Regions from separate parts of the Pseudomonas mohnii genome, predicted to be linked through region 3. Evidence: predicted binding sites of a transcription regulator. Region 3 holds the regulator's gene; each other region holds the start of a gene.
The links. The regulator sigma-54, encoded in region 3, starts transcription at its own class of promoters, with help from an activator protein. The targets are predictions, from matches to a motif close to ANTGGCATNNANNTTGCTNT.
Positions count from the first base shown of each region.

Region 1: glnK (P-II family nitrogen regulator) is a predicted target of sigma-54. The motif match lies at 1,660-1,679, and genes of this name have one in related genera.
Region 2: nirB (nitrite reductase large subunit NirB) is a predicted target of sigma-54. The motif match lies at 2,056-2,075, and genes of this name have one in related genera.

Region 1 covers NZ_FNRV01000001.1:3,518,961-3,522,239, forward strand. The annotation lists gene BLV61_RS16240 (hypothetical protein) at 1-352, opposite strand, end outside; gene BLV61_RS16245 (hypothetical protein) at 446-892, opposite strand; gene BLV61_RS16250 (accessory factor UbiK family protein) at 1,207-1,467, opposite strand; gene glnK (P-II family nitrogen regulator) at 1,886-2,224, shown strand; gene BLV61_RS16260 (ammonium transporter) at 2,260-3,279, shown strand, end outside.
Region 2 covers NZ_FNRV01000001.1:5,789,039-5,792,317, reverse strand. The annotation lists gene nirB (nitrite reductase large subunit NirB) at 1-1,844, opposite strand, end outside; gene BLV61_RS27095 (OprD family porin) at 2,367-3,279, opposite strand, start outside.
Region 3 covers NZ_FNRV01000001.1:4,434,571-4,437,849, reverse strand. The annotation lists gene lptB (LPS export ABC transporter ATP-binding protein) at 1-409, shown strand, start outside; gene BLV61_RS20580 (RNA polymerase factor sigma-54) at 594-2,087, shown strand; gene hpf (ribosome hibernation-promoting factor, HPF/YfiA family) at 2,162-2,470, shown strand; gene ptsN (PTS IIA-like nitrogen regulatory protein PtsN) at 2,483-2,947, shown strand; gene rapZ (RNase adapter RapZ) at 2,950-3,279, shown strand, end outside.

The DNA of each region.
Region 1 (3,279 bases), 920 kb from region 3:
CTTTTTCGGCGCGTGCTAATAGCGTGGGATCGTCTGTGTCAGGAACTTCGGTGTCGTGTTTCAATTTGTTTGCAGTATAGTATGGGCTTAGGAGCTCATTGACGGTGTTTCTAGCCAGCGACTCCAGCTCCACTCTGGTCAGGCGTGCATCTCGGGCCTGAGCACGTAATGAGGCCTCGCTTAATTGATTCGCCATCGTGGAAACAGTAGTGCTGCGAGTTGCATCAGCTGGGGCTTGGGAGGTTCTCTGGTTGATGCCTGTATTTCCATCAGGATTGGTTGTCATCGCTTTTGATCCAGTCAGAGCTAGACCGCTTTCAACGACAGGATTGCTTGTTGAGTTAATCATCATTGCTACTCCTTTGTTTTTATAAGACAGATATGATCTGCTGAAAAAATCACCTGTTGGCAAGGGCGGAAGGTCTATCAAGACCCGCGACGTTCTTTACTTCATCGTGATTTCTACTGACCAGGCAAAGGTGGACGGGTTTGTTCTGGTTGCTCTTATGGTGCAAGTAGCACCGCCGCTGGGAGTGGCTGTATTATTCCACTTTGGAATTTTGCTTCCGCCTGGGCCAGGGATCGTCACAAATGTAGATAGATATACACAGCTTTTTGCGCCGATTTTATATCGTAAATTAGCATGGTTGTAGTCAGGGGATGTCTGGCTTTGTACCGTGTAAGTCTCCGAGCTATTTGCATTTATGGTGGTTTTTGGAGTGGGTTCTGCGTTTGTTTTTGTAATAAATTCATTACTGGTTGTGGGTGTATACGTAGCGGTCTGTGTTCCAAGGTTTTTGAATGTAACTGTAACGGGTGGTCCGGCGACAGCTGGGTTTATGTGAAGTGCCGTCAATGCAAAAAAAGCAATTAAAGAAGTGTATATTTTCATAGGTGTTGCTCCTTGTGGTGTTATGAACATTCCATTGGTATCAATAACTAATACACACTGCGGGCTAGATTTTTTTCACGCGGATGCAGCGCTCGCGTTCAAATGAATCATTTGAGAGGTGAGCTTAGAAAGGGTGGATTAGCGGCGCAATCAGACGGCGGATGAGAGGTTCGTAGGATGTTGCCGGGACTCTTGCGGGCTTGAAGACCGCAGTCTCGGCAATTCCTACAGATAAATCTGACGGTCGTTACGACCTTGTGGCGAGCAGGCTCGCCTACACGGTGGAATGGGGTTAACCATTGGGGGGTGGGGCGTTATTCGGAGGGTGGATTCAGTTTCGCTTCCAGTTCCGCGACCTTCGTCTCAAGTGCCTCCAACCGTGCCCGCGTCCGCGCCAGCACGACCATCTGGCTATCAAACTCTTCCCGGCTCACCAGATCCAGTTTGCTGAAGCCGCTTTGCAGCAGGGCCTTGAACTGGCTTTCGATTTCGCTTTTCGGCAATGGGGTGTCGCCGCTGAAGAGACGGGAGGCGGTGCCCGTCAGGGCGTCGAGGAAGTCTTTGGGCGCGAGCATGGGAAAGGTCCTGATAACAATGGCCGGCAGTGTATCACGCAGTGTCTATAGTCATTTCGCGGGCAAAGGATGCACGCTTTTCGCGCATGGGGACGGACGGCATCGCACCGTTGTTGTGCGTAACGCGTGCGGTGTTGTTGCGAAGTCGCTGCCATCTGCTGGTAAAGGCTTGAAAACAGTACGTTTTGTGGAGATGGCAAGCTTTCTGCTTAGACCGTAGTGACCCATGCACTGATGCAGTCGCTGTGACGAATGCAGTGCGCCAAGCGGAGCACGGGAAGTGTTTCGTGAGGAGCGGGTAGCTGGCGTCGGACGGGCAAGTAAGGTCGACGATGCGTTACAAAGCCAGGCACTGCGCTTAGACTTGAGACGGGTTTGTTTTCCTGGGGCAAGTCCACCAATTCGGGAGAGAGTTTTCATGAAGCTAGTCACTGCCATCATCAAGCCGTTCAAGTTGGACGATGTGCGCGAGTCGTTGTCCGAGATCGGCGTGCAGGGCATTACCGTCACTGAAGTCAAAGGCTTCGGTCGGCAGAAGGGTCACACCGAGCTGTATCGTGGCGCGGAGTATGTGGTCGATTTCCTGCCAAAGGTGAAGATTGATGTCGCCATTGACGACAAGGATCTCGACCGGGTTATCGAGGCGATAACCAAGGCCGCCAACACCGGCAAGATCGGTGACGGCAAGATCTTCGTGGTCAATCTGGAACAGGCGATTCGCATCCGTACCGGCGAAACCGATACCGACGCAATCTAAGCCGCCACAAACCCAACGCCCCAGGAGAAAACAATATGACTCTGCGTAAATTCGCAGGGCTAGGAGCCCTGTTGTCCATCGTAATGCCCGGCCTGGCCATGGCGGCAGATCCGGTGGCGACTCCAGTCCTCAACTCCGGCGATACCGCCTGGATGTTGACCTCGACAGCCCTCGTGCTGTTCATGACCATTCCCGGCCTCGCGCTGTTCTACGGCGGCATGGTTCGGTCGAAAAACATTCTTTCCGTGATGATGCAGTGCTTCGCCATTACAGGTCTGATCAGCGTCCTGTGGGTCATTTATGGCTACAGCATCGCGTTCGACACCACCGGCATGGAACAAGGCGTCATCAACTTCAACTCGTTCTTTGGCGGCATGGGCAAGGCGTTCCTCGCCGGCATCACCCCTGCCAGCCTGACCGGCCCTGCGGCTCTGTTCCCTGAGGCGGTGTTCGTCACCTTCCAGATGACCTTCGCCATCATCACCCCGGCGCTGATCGTCGGTGCCTTCGCCGAGCGGATGAAATTCTCCGCGATGCTGGTTTTCATGGGCGTCTGGTTCACGCTGGTCTACGCGCCGATCGCGCACATGGTTTGGTCCGGCAACGGCGGCCTGCTGTGGGACTGGGGCGTGCTGGACTTCGCTGGTGGCACCGTGGTGCACATCAACGCCGGTGTGGCCGGTCTGATTGCCTGCCTGGTGCTGGGCAAGCGTAAAGGCTTCCCGACCACCCCAATGGCGCCGCACAACCTTGGCTATACCCTGATGGGTGCGGCGATGCTGTGGGTCGGCTGGTTCGGTTTCAACGCCGGTTCCGCCGCGGCGGCCAACGGCACTGCCGGCATGGCGATGCTGGTGACCCAGATCGCAACCGCCGCTGCTGCATTGGGCTGGATGTTCGCCGAGTGGATCACCCACGGCAAACCAAGCGCACTGGGCATCGCTTCGGGTGTGGTTGCAGGCCTGGTGGCCATTACTCCGGCGGCCGGCACCGTAGGCCCTATGGGCGCTCTGGTGATCGGCCTGGCAGCAGGCGTGGTGTGCTTCTTCTGCGCC
Region 2 (3,279 bases), 1.4 Mb from region 3:
TGGGCGCCGAACAGGTCGATGCGCTGGCCGCCGGTGATCTTGGTGTAGAGGTCGTATTTCTTCGCGACCACGCCTATGGCAATCAGCTTGTCGGCCGTGATCTCGCCACCGGGAATGCGCGGCACCACCGAATAGGTGCCGTTCTTCTGCATGTTGGCCATGAAGGTGTCGTTGGTGTCCTGCAACGGCACCAGCGACGGGTCCATGATCGGCTGGTTCCAGCACGAGGCGAGGATCGAGCCCACGGCCGGCTTGCACACGTCGCAACCGGTGTGACCCCGGCCATGTCTGGCCAGCAGTTTGTCGAAGGTGATGAGCCCTTCCACCCGAACCAGCGCATACAGCTCCTGGCGGGTGTAGGCGAAGTGCTCGCACAGGCTCTTGTCGACACTGACGCCCCGGGCGGTCAACTCATGCTCGAACACTTGCTTGAGCAGACCGGCGCAACCGCCGCAGCCGGTACAGGCCTTGGTCTGTGACTTGAGCAGACCCAGGTCGGTGCAACCGCCGTCGATGGCCGAGCAGATGGCGCCCTTGGTCACGTTATGGCAAGAGCAGATCGTCGCCGCTTCCGGCAAGGCGCCCGGCCCCAGGGTCGGCGCGCCTTCGGACGACGGCAGAATCAGCGCGGCCGGTTCGGACGGCAAGGCAATCGCGTTCTGCATGTATTGCAGCAGGGTGTCGTAGTAGCTGTTGTCGCCGATCAGCACCGCACCAAGCACGCGCTTGCCGGTGGCGTCCACCACCAGGCGCCGGTAGCCGGCGCTCGTCTCGTCGATGAACTGGTAGCTGCGGGCACCCGGTGTATTCGCGTGGGCGTCGCCGATGGAGCCGACGTCGACGCCCAGCAGTTTGAGCTTGGTCGACATGTCCGCCCCCTGGAACGGCTCGGCCACGTCATCACACAGCCGCGCGGCAACGCTGCGCGCCATTTGATAGCCGGGAGCAACCAGGCCGAACAGGCTGCCATTCCACGATGCGCACTCGCCGATGGCGTAGATGTTCGGGTCGCAGCTCAAGCAGGTGTCGTCGATCACCACGCCACCGCGGGGGCCGATCTCCAGCGCACATTGGCGAGCCAGCGCGTCTTGCGCACGGATACCGGCGGAGAACACCACCAGGTCGGTTTCGAGGAATTCGTCGTTGGCAAAATTCATCCGATAGCGATAGTCCTCACCGGCGCTGATCGATTGCGTGGCGCGGGACAGGTGCACGCCGACGCCCAGGCGTTCGATTTGTGCCTTGAGCGCCAGGCCACCCAGATCGTCCAGTTGCACCGGCATCAGGCGCGGGGCGAACTCCACGACGTGGGCTTCAAGGCCCAGGCGCTTGAGCGCGTTGGCCGCTTCCAGACCGAGCAGGCCACCGCCGACCACGACGCCGCGCCGGGCATTGGCCGCCGCCGCTCGAATGGCGTCGAGGTCTTCGAGGGTGCGATAGACCAGGCGCGAGTCGCCTTCAGCGCCTTCAATCGGCGGCACAAAGGGGTAGGAGCCGGTGGCCAGGACCAGTTTGTCGTAGCTGACACACCCTTGCGCGGTGATGACCTGACGACGCTCGCGGTCGATTTCCAGCACCGGCACCCCCAGGTGCAGGGTGACGCCGGGCGTCTGGTACAACGATGCATCGCTCAGCGCCAACGACTCGGCGTCGCGGCCGGAGAAGTATTCGGAAAGGTGCACACGGTCGTAAGCGCGCATCGGCTCTTCGCTGAAGACGTGCAAGCGATAGCGATCAAGGGCTCCGCGCTCGATCAACTGTTCCACACAATGATGTCCGACCATGCCGTTGCCGATCACGACCAGCGTTTGCAGCTTGTTTAACGTGGCTACATTGGAATTCATAAACGACACCTGCCAAAGCCAATCACGGTAAAAAAAAGCAAAAAAAAACGCCTGAAACCTTGCGGTTCCAGGCGTCTTTGCCTGTTCTTTTGCGGTGTTGAAACCAGACGGCTATGCCTGATCCACCGATGTAGCCCACGACCTGTGCGGCCAGTCGATCGTCGTTGACCGAGAGGGCTGTCCCTCTTTTTCAGATGGACTTGAGGGGATTAATGCAGCCTTTGTGCCAGTGGGTGACGGATGCGTTGCGCGATACGCGAAACGGGTCCATCACGCGATGGAAATGGCCTTGCGAGGGTGGGTCAGAGGCGTTCCCGGCAGGATGGAGGCGTTCCAACGGCGGGTGACAGGTGACGCTGAAACACCCGGCAAATCGCCTCGCACTGGTGCACGTCGCCCGCCACGGCGCTTTAAAAGTGCATCCAGGGAAGCGCTTTATGTAAACAAAACGGCCAGCTTCAGCAGGGCTGAAACTGGCCGTCAACGCGGTGCGCCCCTGGGGCCTGACCGGCGGTCTTGCGCTTAGAAAATCGAGATCGGGTAATCCACGATCAGACGGGTTTCGTTGTAATCCCCTTCCGCCTGATCGGCGTTACCGCGGTGCCAGGCTTGACGCACCCGCATCGACAAGTCTTTGGCTGGACCGGTCTGCACCACGTATTTGGCTTCGAAGTCGGTTTCGTGGTGCTTGCCGTCAGAGCCATAACCATAGGCCTGGTAGGCGCTGCCGACCGGCATGTGGGTGCCGTCGATATTGTCGCCGTTCAGGTAGCGCGTCATAAAGCTCAGCCCCGGCACGCCATAGGCCGCCATGTTCAGGTCGTAACGGGCCTGCCAGGATTTTTCGCCTGGACCGTTAAAGTCAGAGTACTGAACCGAGTTGGCCAGGAAGATGGAGTCGGCCAAATCACCCGACTTGTTATTACCAACGGCCACATAGTCAAACGGCGTGTCGCCATGAACTTTCTGGAACGCCAGTGTAACGGTGTGAGCACTCAGGAAAGAGTACGCCGCAGCCATCGACCAAGTGGTGTTGTCGATGGCGCCGGCTTTGGACTGGCCGGAATCGAGGGTGCGGTAGATATTGAAGTCCAGGTTCAGTGACTGATCGGCAGTGAACGGGATCGTGTAGTTGGCATTGCCATAGTATTGGTGCCAGACGTCTTTGAGGTCCGATGCAAACAAGCTCATGGACAAGTTATCGGTCAGCGTGTACTTGCCGCCAAGGTAGTCAATACTCTTGGCCGCCACGTTTGCATAACCGGCATACAGGTCATGGCTATTGTTGGTTGTGGTCGAACCGTTACTGGCGGTGAAGTGCCCGGCGTCGAGGTTCAACCCTTCGATTTCGCTGCTCAACAGGTTGAAACCGGTCGCCGTTTGAGGCGTAGCACGCGTACCCGCCGTGGCCAGGACCGGGTTGTTGGGCTGCAAG
Region 3 (3,279 bases):
CAAGGAACTCGACAAGGCCGGTCGCCGCAAGGAGCTGGAAAGCCTGCTGCAGGAATTCCACATCAGCCACATCCGCGACAACCTCGGCATGAGCCTGTCCGGTGGCGAACGCCGCCGTGTGGAAATCGCCCGGGCATTGGCCACCAACCCGAAATTCATCCTCCTCGACGAGCCCTTCGCCGGCGTGGACCCGATTTCGGTGGGCGACATCAAACAGATCATCCATCACCTCAAGGCCAAGGGCATTGGCGTGCTGATCACCGACCACAACGTCCGTGACACCCTCGACATCTGTGAAACCGCCTACATCGTCAACGATGGCCAATTGATCGCCGAAGGCGACGCTGCAACCATCCTGGCCAACGATCTGGTCAAGGAAGTGTATTTGGGCCATGAGTTCCGCCTGTAAGCACCGAGGTGTCTGGCTAGTCGACCGAGCGCTTGTCTCGATAAAAAATCAACACTTTTTTATTGTTACAGCGCTCTAGGCAAACACTTCAGTTTCAGGCATATAATTTGCTTATGTTTGGCGCTCCGGCGCCCTGTAGTGGATGGCGCATGTGCGCCGGCGAATAAGGTGTTTAGCCCCTGCCATGAAACCATCGCTAGTCTTGAGAATGGGCCAGCAGCTGACGATGACACCGCAGCTGCAACAGGCCATCCGCCTGCTCCAATTGTCGACCCTGGACCTGCAACAGGAAATCCAGGAGGCCCTGGAGTCCAATCCGATGCTCGAACGCCAGGAAGAAGGCGACGACTTCGATAACAGCGACCCCTTGGCCGACAACGCCGAACAGAAACCCAACCCCGACATTCAGGAACCCTCCTACCAGGAAAGCGCACCGACGGTTGATAACCTCGAGGAAGGCGACTGGAACGAGCGTATCCCCAACGAACTGCCCGTCGATACCGCCTGGGAAGACGTTTACCAGACCAGCGCCAGCAGTCTGCCGAGCAACGATGACGACGAGTGGGATTTCACCACCCGCACATCGGCCGGTGAAAGCCTGCAAAGCCATTTGCTGTGGCAATTGAACCTGGCGCCCATGTCCGACACCGATCGCCTGATCGCCGTGACCCTGATCGACTGCATCAACAATCAGGGCTACCTGGACGAGACGCTCGAGGAGATACTCGAAGCCTTCGACCCGGAGCTGGACATCGAGCTGGACGAAATCGAAGCCGTCCTGCACCGCATCCAACAATTCGAACCCGCCGGAATCGGCGCCCGCAACCTGGGCGAATGCCTGCTGCTGCAATTACGCCAGATGCCGGCCAAAACCCCTTGGCTCGCCGAAGCAAAGCGCCTGGTCACCGACTACATCGACTTGCTCGGCAGTCGCGATTACAGCCAGCTGATGCGCCGCATGAAGCTCAAGGAAGATGAGCTGCGCCAGGTGATCGAACTGGTTCAAAGCCTCAATCCGCGCCCGGGCTCGCAAATCGAATCCACTGAAGCCGAATACGTGGTTCCCGACGTGATCGTGCGCAAGGACAACGAACGCTGGCTGGTGGAACTCAACCAGGAATCGGTACCGCGTCTTCGGGTCAACGCCCAGTACGCCGGTTTCGTGCGTCGCGCCGACACCAGCGCCGACAACACGTTCATGCGCAATCAGTTGCAGGAAGCCCGCTGGTTCATCAAGAGCCTGCAAAGCCGCAATGAAACCCTGATGAAAGTTGCCACCCAGATCGTCGAGCATCAGCGCGGCTTCCTGGAGCACGGCGACGAAGCCATGAAACCGTTGGTCCTGCATGACATCGCCGAGGCGGTTGGCATGCACGAGTCGACAATTTCACGGGTGACCACACAGAAATTCATGCATACCCCTCGGGGCATATATGAACTGAAGTACTTTTTCTCCAGCCATGTCAGCACCTCCGAAGGCGGCGAATGCTCGTCCACGGCGATCCGCGCGATCATCAAAAAACTGGTTGCCGCGGAAAATCAGAAAAAGCCGTTGAGTGACAGCAAGATCGCTGGTTTACTGGAGGCACAAGGCATTCAGGTGGCTCGCCGCACCGTCGCCAAGTACCGCGAATCCCTGGGGATCGCGCCTTCGAGCGAACGCAAGCGGTTGATGTAGAGCCACGCCACAGCGTTCCAGTGGTAGATCATTTGATCTACCGCTTTATGCACTGGCAACGAAGGAGAAGCTGTATGCAAGTCAACATCAGTGGACACCAACTGGAAGTGACCGAACCTCTTCGCACCTACATCGGCGAAAAACTCCAACGGTTAGAGAGGCACTTCGACAAGATTACCAACGTACAGGTCACGATGACCGTCGAAAAGTTGAAGCAGAAAATCGAAGCCACGCTGCATATTCCCGGCAATGAAGTGGTCGCGAACGCGGAACATACCGATATGTACGCGGCGATCGACGCACTGACCGACAAGCTGGATAAACAACTCAAAAAGCATAAGGAAAAGACCCAGAGCCTCCTCCAGGGCGCTACCGGTCGTTAACACCCCCAACCCATGATCCGACTTGAAAGCATCCTGACCCCCGGCCGTTCCCTTGTGAACGTGCCGGGCGGCAGTAAAAAGAAAGCCCTCGAACAAATTGCCAACCTGATCGCCCGGGAAGTGCCGGATCTGGAGATGCAAGATGTCTTCGAGGCGTTGATTGCCCGTGAAAAACTCGGCTCGACGGGTTTTGGCAACGGCATCGCCATTCCCCACTGTCGCCTGAAGGGCTGCTCCTCACCCATCAGTGCCCTGATGCACCTCGATGCCCCCATAGATTTCGACGCCATCGACGGCGCACCGGTTGACCTGTTGTTCGTTCTACTGGTCCCGCAAGCCGCTACCGATGCGCACCTGGAACTTTTGCGCCAAATTGCCAGCATGCTCGACCGCAAGGAAGTGCGCGAAAAACTGCGCAGCGCCCCGAGCAATGAAGCCTTGTATCAGGTTGTCCTGGACGAGCAAAACGGTCAGTAACCATGCGCTTGATCATCGTCAGTGGCCGCTCCGGCTCAGGTAAAAGCACCGCCCTTGATGTACTCGAGGACAGTGGCTACTACTGCATCGACAACCTTCCCGCCGGGTTGCTGCCGGAACTCGCCGAACGCGCATTGATCCACACCGAACTGGCACAGCCGCTGGTGGCCGTGTCCATTGATGCACGCAACCTGCCCAGTCACTTGTCGCGATTCCCCGAATTGCTCGAAGAAGTCCGCAGCCGGCATATCCAGTGCGACGTTCTGTACCTGGATGCCGACGAAGAAACCTTGCTCAAGCGTTTTTCGGAAACCCGTCGTCGTCACCCGCTG